One region of the Clostridium sp. JNZ X4-2 genome, then DNA from elsewhere that is predicted to be linked to it. Evidence: riboswitches for the same ligand, from Rfam matches in the RefSeq annotation. Region 1 holds a riboswitch; each other region holds the start of a gene.
What was found. A riboswitch is a leader RNA that binds a small molecule or an ion and turns the genes downstream of it on or off. The one in region 1 is predicted to bind cobalamin.
Positions count from the first base shown of each region.

Region 2: another riboswitch for cobalamin. It lies ahead of hemA (glutamyl-tRNA reductase); the one in region 1 lies ahead of ACYUJ6_RS15210 (hypothetical protein).
Region 3: another riboswitch for cobalamin. It lies ahead of ACYUJ6_RS12155 (cobyric acid synthase); the one in region 1 lies ahead of ACYUJ6_RS15210 (hypothetical protein).

Region 1 covers NZ_CM142685.1:3,160,587-3,163,874, forward strand. Annotated here, with positions in the region: gene ACYUJ6_RS15205 (restriction endonuclease subunit S) at 1-1,116, opposite strand, end outside; gene ACYUJ6_RS15210 (hypothetical protein) at 1,091-1,303, opposite strand; cobalamin riboswitch at 1,635-1,831, opposite strand; gene ACYUJ6_RS15215 (dihydrodipicolinate synthase family protein) at 1,914-2,795, opposite strand; gene ACYUJ6_RS15220 (M24 family metallopeptidase) at 2,821-3,288, opposite strand, start outside.
Region 2 covers NZ_CM142685.1:480,422-483,709, forward strand. Annotated here, with positions in the region: gene ACYUJ6_RS02450 (glycosyltransferase family 39 protein) at 1-881, shown strand, start outside; cobalamin riboswitch at 1,027-1,195, shown strand; gene hemA (glutamyl-tRNA reductase) at 1,319-2,590, shown strand; gene hemL (glutamate-1-semialdehyde 2,1-aminomutase) at 2,591-3,288, shown strand, end outside.
Region 3 covers NZ_CM142685.1:2,525,764-2,529,051, forward strand. Annotated here, with positions in the region: gene ACYUJ6_RS12155 (cobyric acid synthase) at 1-1,354, opposite strand, end outside; cobalamin riboswitch at 1,492-1,666, opposite strand; gene ACYUJ6_RS12160 (energy-coupling factor ABC transporter ATP-binding protein) at 1,779-2,504, opposite strand; gene ACYUJ6_RS12165 (energy-coupling factor transporter transmembrane component T family protein) at 2,501-3,288, opposite strand, start outside.

The sequences.
Region 1 (3,288 bases):
CCCTAGGATTACATTGTCAGGAGGAATAATCACAGGGATATTCCTCAGTTCCGTAAGGGAAATATACTTCTGGTTGTTTCCCGTTATTCTAGTTTTCATATAATCTTTCATTTTATCGGAAGACAGATACATAAAAATAAACTCTGCCATTTTCTCACTTGAAGAGGTTTTTATAAGTCCTATGTTTTTTATGGCATAATCTATGCACTCGTCCTGAACAAACAGTGTATTGCCTATAGTTCCAATCATGGTTATTAGCGTATCAAATTTTTCCACCCTGCTTCTTTTATTGATCTTTTCAAAATCATCTTTTGATATAAAATTAACATTTTTAAGCTGGATATTGTTGTTTTTTATATTTCTGGAGGTTATAAGTTTATATCCTGTTTCTTTTTTTTTAGGTGATTCATGCGTGCCGTCTGTTACATGAACTATATCCTCCATTTTTTCAACCTTCCAGCCACTGGGTATAATTCCCATTTTGCTTTTTCGAAATTCACCCCGGCTAAAAGGTCCAAAATCCATAAACCAATATTTAAAAATAGTATCTGCCATTTCATTCATCACTTTGTTCATTTCATCATTCAATTTAATTTTGTCATCTAATGAAGAGAGGATGAATATAATCCTTTTCTGCTGAGCCATGGGTGGTATATATATTTCCAGATTTTCAATGATTTTTTTTGTAAGTGATGTGCTGTTTTCACCCTCCATAGTCATGGAAAATAACGTATTTTGTGTTTTATCCCACATTAAAAAATACTTTAAAAAAACAGGATGGATAATGTATTTTTTTACCCTTATTACAGAAACATGCTGATTTACCCTTCCCCCTATTATATCTTCAGGCACCAGAGTAAACCTGAGGGAAGAATTCAACTTCATGTTAATCAATATATCTCCTTTTTCCAGTTTTACACCTTTCATCTTTTCCGCCAAATTATATTCGATAAATGCAAGCCCTTTATAATTAAACCTGTTATTGCCTATATTCTGGCTTTTTACAAAAGGTACTCCGGATTCCACATAACCTTCTCCATTACCTATTGCAGTTGATCCTCTGCTTATCTTGAAGCAAACGCTGCCCAGTTTAGCTTTCTTCCAACAAATTTCCATGTTTTAGTTCCTCCAGATTATGTTTTATGGATATATCCAGTCTACTGCTTTCATCCATCTGTCTATACAATTTTTCAGTAAGTTTGGACATTTTATTTTCGAACAAAATCTCTTTAAAACTTCTTTCTTCTTTCCACAAATAGCAATCTTCCGCCTCATCTTCAATTTGCTGTAATCTCTTTTCCATTATTGATGCCTCCTAAAAATATTTTTTACTATAATACCTGCAGTTAAATCTATTTTCAAATTCATCTATTAATTCATCACTAAATTTTCCAATTTCATAGGGATCATTTTAAAACTACCCTTTAAAAAATTTGATTTACTCTGCTGAAAAATAAAAAAGAGAATCCAAAGGGATTCTCTTTTTATATGTTAATACAACTGTTTACAAATCAAAAATATACTGCACAATTCACAAAAGCCTACAAGGTACTGCGTACTGCCTTCCGGCAACGCTCCTTAACCTTCACATATGCAACAGTTTGCTTAAGCCACGTAATATCTCCCCCTCCGAAAGAATTAACACTTATTAGGCAGGCTTCCTGGCTCAGATTCATTTTACTCCCTTGTCTTCCCGGATATATCACCAGTGACATAAATAAGGTTTCATCATCCATACAGTAACGGTGGGCTGCAGTGTTTTTTGCACTTTTCCTTTTAACTGTCATTTAAATGTCCTCTAAAATAACAGCACCTAACAGTACATATTAAATTTTTATAAAATATCTGTTCTTAACTGTAGTATATATTAAAAATTTTTATAAGTCAAATGCACTCCGTTTAATAATTTATTTTTATATTATTATCTCTTTTATTTTTTCTTTTATCTTCTCATCCACTTTTACATTATAATTTTTTAGTGACACATTTATATTTAGATTCAATGAAATTCTCACTGCTTCCTTTAACGCTACTATAAAAGGATCTACCTGATTGTATAATTCCATAAGGCCATTTATTTTTTTCTGGTAATCCGATATTTTGTCCAAATCATTATTGAGAAATGCCTTGTAAGTATGGATAAAAAGGTTCGCTTTTACATTAGTAAGACCTCCTATTATGCCATCTCCACCGCAATTCAAATTAGGTATCAAGTATTCATCAAACCCAGAAAATATGGAAAAATCTTTTTTATATGACTTAACTTTTTGTACATAACCTCTTACATTGCTTATAGAATCAGTTGTATCTTTTATACCAACAATATTTTCAAATTCGGTTACCAATTTAAGTACGAAACCCGGAGATAAGTTTGTGGACGTCCTTGCAGGAAAATTATAAAGCAAGATAGGGAGTTCAGTATTTGCAGCTATGGTTGAATAGTATTCATAAACATACTCCTCATTCAAACTAAAAAAATATGGGGTTATAATCAAAACGGCATCTGCACCATATTTTTTAGCATATTTATTTAATTCTATAACTTCCCTTATATCATTACTTCCTGTGCCAACTATTAGCTTTGTTCTTCCACCAACAACTTCACTTATAAATTTTACATAATCTTTCTTTTCTTTCAATGAAAGATTAAAAAATTCTCCTACACTTCCCAGAGCAACAATACCATCTACTCCATCTGAAATCAACTTTTCAGCTAAAATACTTTGATTTTTTGTATCTACTGTTCCATCATCATTAAAAATAGTAACCATAGGTGTAATTATTCCCTTAAACATTTCAATCTCTCCTTGTATAATTAATTTACTTTTGTATCATTTCTTTAGGAAATTCAGTAAGCAACTTCGTACCCGTATCTGTCACCTGCAATATATCAGTTATCCTGGGTCCTCCTACTTCCTTTTTATATATAGTTGGCAATAATAAATCCACTACCATATTTTTCTCCATTATGGTTTTCCCATCCCGCCTTATAATTGGATAAAATTCGGATTGTCTTAATCCCACTCCGTATCCAATAATATCTATAAAATTTTTCCCGTATCCTGCATCCTCCACCACTTTAAAGGCGGCATCATAAACAGCTCCTACTGATACACCCGTTTTTACGGTTTCAATTGCTTTATTCTGGGCCCGAATTAAAACATTGTATATATTTCTTGTTTCAGGATCTACATTGCCAAGTGCTACAGTTCTACACATCTTTGAAGTATATCCCTTGTAGGAAGCTCCTAAATGAATTACAACAGCTTGGTTATTGTCAATAATATA
Region 2 (3,288 bases), 880 kb from region 1:
CCTATTTTAACACTACTATACCTGCTGTATTTAAAGGTATAATCACAGCAGCTGCAGTGATGTGTCTTGCTTCTTCTGTGCTGCTGATAATTTACAGGATAATAAAGAGAGAAAGCTTAAATCAAGGCAGAAATATAAATTTTGCCAGGGTGCTTGCCAGTCTTGCTTTTATAGGAATACTGATAACGCCTGCTATTGGATCCTCTGCTGCTGTAACTCATGGTGTAAATGGAAGCATGCCTGCTGCAGGATTGGAACTCCTATCCAGCAGCGGATCCGGCAATGCCGGCATGAGGAGTATGGGAGGAAGCAGCAGACTCAGCAATACAAATGAAAAATTAATAAAATTCCTTGACAGCCATGTTAAAAATGAGAGATATGCTCTTGTGGTCTCCAGCTCCAATACTGGTGCCGGCATGATAATTGAAAGCGGTAAAAGCGTGATGCCTCTTGGTGGATTCTCAGGATCCGATAAAATACTTTCCTTAAGTGAATTCAAGCAGCTTGTTAAAAAAGGCGAAATAAGATATGTGCTTACAGGAGGAATGGGAAGAGATTCAGATGATATAATGAGCTGGGTTGAGAAAAACGGTAAAGCTGTTCCGGAAAACCAGTGGAAGAATACCACATCCGGCAGTCAGGAAAATAGAAACATTCAGGGAAACTTCAATAACGCTCAAATGAATAGTCAAATGGGTAATGGCAACAAAGAATCTAATAATGGCAACAAACAATCTAATGAACTCAATGGAGACGCGAATAAAAATGCAGGCACAAATAAAGATGAAAGCGGAAAAGTTCAGAATTCAGGTCAAAATGGATTTGGAGGAATGGGAATGAATTCCCAGACACTGTATGATTTACAAGGCACTGTAAAATAATGGAAGGGGGGTCAGACCCCGTTCCAAATTTTGGTATGGGGTCTGACCCCATTCCATATATTTCCTGAAAACTGTGTCAGAAATATGCACCCTTGCTGATAAATGAGAGTTGATTCTTTCCTTGATAATGTTATAATTAAGATAAAATCTAATAATAAGTGTAGGTTAATTAAAGGGGAATCAGGTAAAAATCCTGAACTATCCTGTAGCTGTATTAGATGAATTTAAGCAATATGGGCCACTTGAGAAACGGAGAAGGCATACTTAAATAATGAATCTTAAGTCAGAAGACCTGTCTATACTTCGCACCGTTAACTCTACAAGTGATAGAGGGGGCTTGATATTGATGAACTATTTTTACAGTAATATGTATTGATTATAAAAATCCTTTTGACACTTTGTTAAAAGGATTTTTTTATTAAACGGGAGTGATGAAAATGGTACAGCTTATTGGAATAAAGAGTGAATGTAATATTGAAATCAGGCAGAGGTTTTCCATTATAGCTTCAAAGCTGGAAGGTAAATTAAAATGTCTCCATGAATTTCTGGAAAATGTCTTAATATTGAGTACCTGTAATAGAACAGAAATATATATGGAATCAAAATTTTCCAGGGAAGATGTAGTGAATATAGTATTTAAAGGATTGGATTGGGACAGCAGACTTATTCCCTATACTTTTTATGCTGAAGACAGTGAGGCCGTTAAACATTTAATAGAGGTCAGCTGTGGTTTCCATTCAAAAATTCTGGGCGAAGATCAAATTTTAGGACAAATCAAGAATGCATATACTGCAGCGGTAAAAGCTAAAACTATAAAAGGCGGTCTTGAAAGGTTGTTTCAAAATGCCATAGCCTGTGGAAAGGAATTCAAAAGTATCTGTGAGATGTATAAAATACCTGTATCGGTTCCGTCCATAGCGGTAAGGGAGGCATTAAATAAAGGCTGCAGAAAGTATATGATAATTGGTTTCGGGGAAATCGGCAAGCTGGTGCTGAAGTATCTGGAAAGTTCCAATGCAGAAATGGTATATATTGTAGTCCGTGACTTGAATAAGATCAAAAATTTATGCTATGATTACAAATGGGTTAAATTTATAACTTTCAAAGAGAGAAAAAATTATTATAATAAGGTAGACTGTATCATAAGCTGTACTTCTGCACCGCATACAATAATTTCAAAAGAGGATATTCCCTGGAAAAAATTACTTGTATTTGATTTGGCGGTGCCCAGAGATGTTGATACAGGTGTCTCGGATTTGCCTCAGATCCAGCTCTATGATATTGACAGCATAAGCAAGATGGATGAAAGAAATAAAATCATGAGAAAAGAAAAGATGCTGAGATACAAATATATTGTGGATGACTATATAAACAAATTTATGGAATGGCAGGCTTTGGATGAACTTTCACCTGAAATACAAAGGATAAAAAAATATGGTAATGAAATCTGCAATAAAAGAATACAGACTTTTAAGAACAAACGATATACAAAAGACAATGAAGCACTTGTAAGCACAATGATAAACAGCACTGCCAGAGTTTATGTAGACAGGGCAATAGAAGTGCTGAAGGAAGAAAAACTTAAGGGAAGAGAAGATGAGTGTCTGAAAATGATAAATAGAATATTTTTTCCTCCTAGCTGTGATAATGATTTAAAGCGGGATTATAATAGTGATTTACAGCAAAATAAAGAATGGAGATGTAAATAGATGATAAGTGATGATATATTCAATGAATCCAAATTATATATGCCTGGGGGAGTAAACAGCCCTGTCAGGGCATTTAAGGATGTACCCTTAAATCCACCTGTAATAAAAAAGGGAAAGGGAGCTTATATTTATGATGAAGATGGCAATGAGTACATAGATTTTGTATGCTCCTGGGGTCCCATGCTTTTAGGACATTGTGACGAAGATGTGGTAAATGCCATAAAAAACACCTGTGAAAATGCCATATCCTTTGGAGCCAATACTAAAGTTGAATTGGATCTGGCTAAACATATATGCACAACTGTGGACAATGTGGAAATGCTCCGAATGGTAAATTCGGGTACAGAAGCTACCATGAGTGCGGTAAAGCTTGCCAGAGGTTATACGGGAAGGAACAAGATCATAAAATTTGCCGGATGTTATCATGGACACTTTGATGATTTCTTGGTTGATGCAGGATCAGGAGTCATGACTGAAGGAATTCCGGGCAGTGCGGGAGTCCCTGAAGACAGCATAAAAAATACTCTTGTGGCTCAATACAATGACTTGAAAAGTGTAGAAAAGCTTTTTGAAAAACAGGGCAGCAGTATTGCAGCTGTTATAATTGAAGCTGTAGCCGGGAATATGGGTGTAATTCCAGGAGATAAAGACTTTTTAAAGGGCATTAGAAAACTTTGTGATAAAAATGGAAGTCTTCT
Region 3 (3,288 bases), 630 kb from region 1:
TAAAATCAACGGCATCAAAGATACCATGTATATAGGTTCCAAATACATTGTGTTTTGCATTTAAAGCTCCATCTTCTATATTGACCTTCTTCTTATTTTTTTCTGTCAATTTAAACAGTGGTTTTGCATCTGCGCCATATTTACATATTCCCATATGGATTTCATATCCATATACATCCAATTTTCTTTTTTCTAAAGTTCCATCATTTTTTGTCATGGGAAAATCCACATTACTTCTAGCCTTTATTCTAGTAGTGACTTTTTCCCTTTCAAACACAGTCTCTATATCTAAAAGTCCCATTCCCTCTACTTCTCCTACATCCGTCTCTGTTTTATAAGGATCCTTTATTGACTTTCCAAGCATTTGATAACCACCGCATACTCCTATTATAATTCCGCTATTACTGTATTTTTTAATGCAGGCTTCAAGTCCGCATTGTCTTATTTTTATTAAATCCTCTATGGTGTTTTTACTTCCTGGAATTATGAGTAGATCGGGATTGCCGAATTCCTCTTCAGAATTTATAAATCTTACAGAAATATCCCCTTCACTTTTTAGTGCGTCTAAATCCGTAAAGTTGGATATATGAGGTAATTTTATTACAGCTATATCTATAGGAGCTGTAACCTTTTTGTTGAATTCCACAGCTCCATCTTCATCTTCCAATGCCAGATTAAAATAAGGTATAACTCCTATGCAAGGCACTTTAATAACATCCTCCAGCATTTTAAGACCGGGCTTTAATATGTCTACATCTCCTCTGAATTTATTTATTATTGTACCTTTTACCCTGGTTTTTTCTTCCTCCGTAAAAAATAACATAGTTCCTGCAAGAGAAGCAAATACTCCACCTTTATCTATATCACCTGCTAAAACCACTGGTGCATCTACTAATTCTGCCATACCCATATTTACAATATCTCTATCCCTCAAGTTTATTTCTGCAGGGCTTCCGGCACCTTCCATAACTATTATTTCAAAACTTTTTTCCATCTTTTTAAAATGACTTCTAAGCATATCTCTAAATTCCAATTTCATATTGTGATATTCCATGGCTGTACTATTTCCATATACCTTGCCATTTACTATTATCTGGCACTTTTTATCTGATGTTGGCTTTAACAATATGGGATTCATATATGCCTCCGGCTGCAGCCCAGCTGCATAAGCCTGAAGTACCTGAGCACGTCCCATTTCTTTGCCATCCAGTGTTATATATGAATTCAATGACATATTTTGAGATTTAAACGGACATACTGAATATCCATCTTGTTTAAATATTCTGCAGAGAGCAGAAACAATTATACTTTTACCAACAGAAGAACCTGTTCCTTGAATCATAATCTTTGCCATAATGGTTACTCCCCCTTAATCTTCTTAAGTATAATAAAAACAACGAAAGGCAATGAGCCTCTAGAGCTCATTGCCTTTAACATAAAAACCCAGCTTGTGCTGAGAAATCAATCATACTAAAAGTTTCTTCCCCTCCGAAAGCAAAAATAAATTAGGCAGGTTTCCTGACTTATGATAAAATACTTGCCTTTATCCTCTTATTATAAAATAATAAGATAAAACTCATTATCAAATACAGTAGCGGGGGCTGCTGCGGATTTTAACCGCATTCCCTTTTCACCTATATAAGGCACCTAAAATTTCTATTTAATTATAGTCTAAGTTTATTATAATCTGGCGTTCATGTCAACCAGCAGACATGAACTAGTTTTTACCACTTAAACAAAAACACTTCTTATTTACAAACTCCACCTGAACCTGAAAATCACTTGATATTATATTTTATTAAAAAATCATTGTCCTCAATCACTTTATTGTAAATATCGTCTCTTATTAAACAATGATCTTCCGAAAATACCAGCACACGTTTGAAAAGTCCTTTTGTATATTCAAAATCATGGGTAGAACATATTATAGTTTTTCCAGCTTTATTTAACTCTATAAATAAATTATTTAAAAACTTTTTGCCTTTCGGATCTATTCCACTCATAGGTTCGTCTAAAACCAATACTTCCGGATTAAGAGCAAGCACAGAAGCTATTGCAACTCTCTTTTTCTCCCCTCCGCTTATATTGTATGGCTCCTTATTTTGAAGATCCTTTACATTTAAAAGATTTAAACAATCCTCCACCCTTTTTTTTACTTCTGCTTCGTCCATGCCCATTTGTCTTGGACCAAAGGCCACCTCTTCATAGACATTGGAACAAAAAAGCTGTGCATCTGAATTTTGAAAAACGAACCCCATTTTTTTATGGAATTTCTTTGAAAAACTGCCTTGCTCCAATTTATCACTAGATATTTCTAAATTATCAAAATAGTATCTCCCTTCTGTAGGAAATATCATTCCGTTCAATAATTTCAAAAAAGTTGATTTTCCACTGCCATTTGCTCCTATAAGTGCCACTGAATCCCCTTGTGCTATTTTAACATTTATATTCTTCAGCACTTCTTCGTCTTTATACTTAAAAAATACTTTCCTAAATTCTATCATTTTAACCCCATCCCAGTTATGTAAAAATACATAATTATAATAAAAATATTTACTATTAAATATAAAAAATCAGTAACCTTAAACTTAAACTTTGCATGGGAGATATATTCCCCTGTAAATCCTCTACATTCCATAGCATAATACATCTCATCTCCCATTTCTTTAGACTTTAAAAACAAACTTCCCATGAGTTTTGAAATAGAAGAATACTTATTGTTATTTTTCCCCACAGACCTAAGCTTGAGAGAATAGAACATATCTAGTGCAAATTCTCCTAAAATATAAATATATCTTAAAGTTATATCAAATACTAAAATAAAAATATCCGGCACAAAAAACTTCTTTAATGCCTTTATTATATCATGCCAGCTGGTAGTGTAGGATAAAGTATTTATGGAGATTATGGTTCCAACCACTTTCAATATAAGCAGTATGCTGTTTCTTGTATTCCCCATAACTATAGACGGTATTAGCATTATAACAGTAAACAATGGTACAGCTGTACTTAGAATCAATATTTTTTTTATTTCCCCTATATCCAAAAGACTCAATACCAGCAAAAAATATACATCCACCAGAAATACATAGTGAAAGCTTTTGGATAGAGATAAAAATATTATATTTAAAATAGTAAAAAACAATTTCACCGTGGGGTTCAAATTGTATATAAAATTATTTCCCATTCTATTATTTCTTTTAATAAGAGACAGAAGATGTAATATAGAAAAAATACTTTTATCTATAAATTTATCTTTATCTTCTGTGGGAATATAGTCATCTTTTT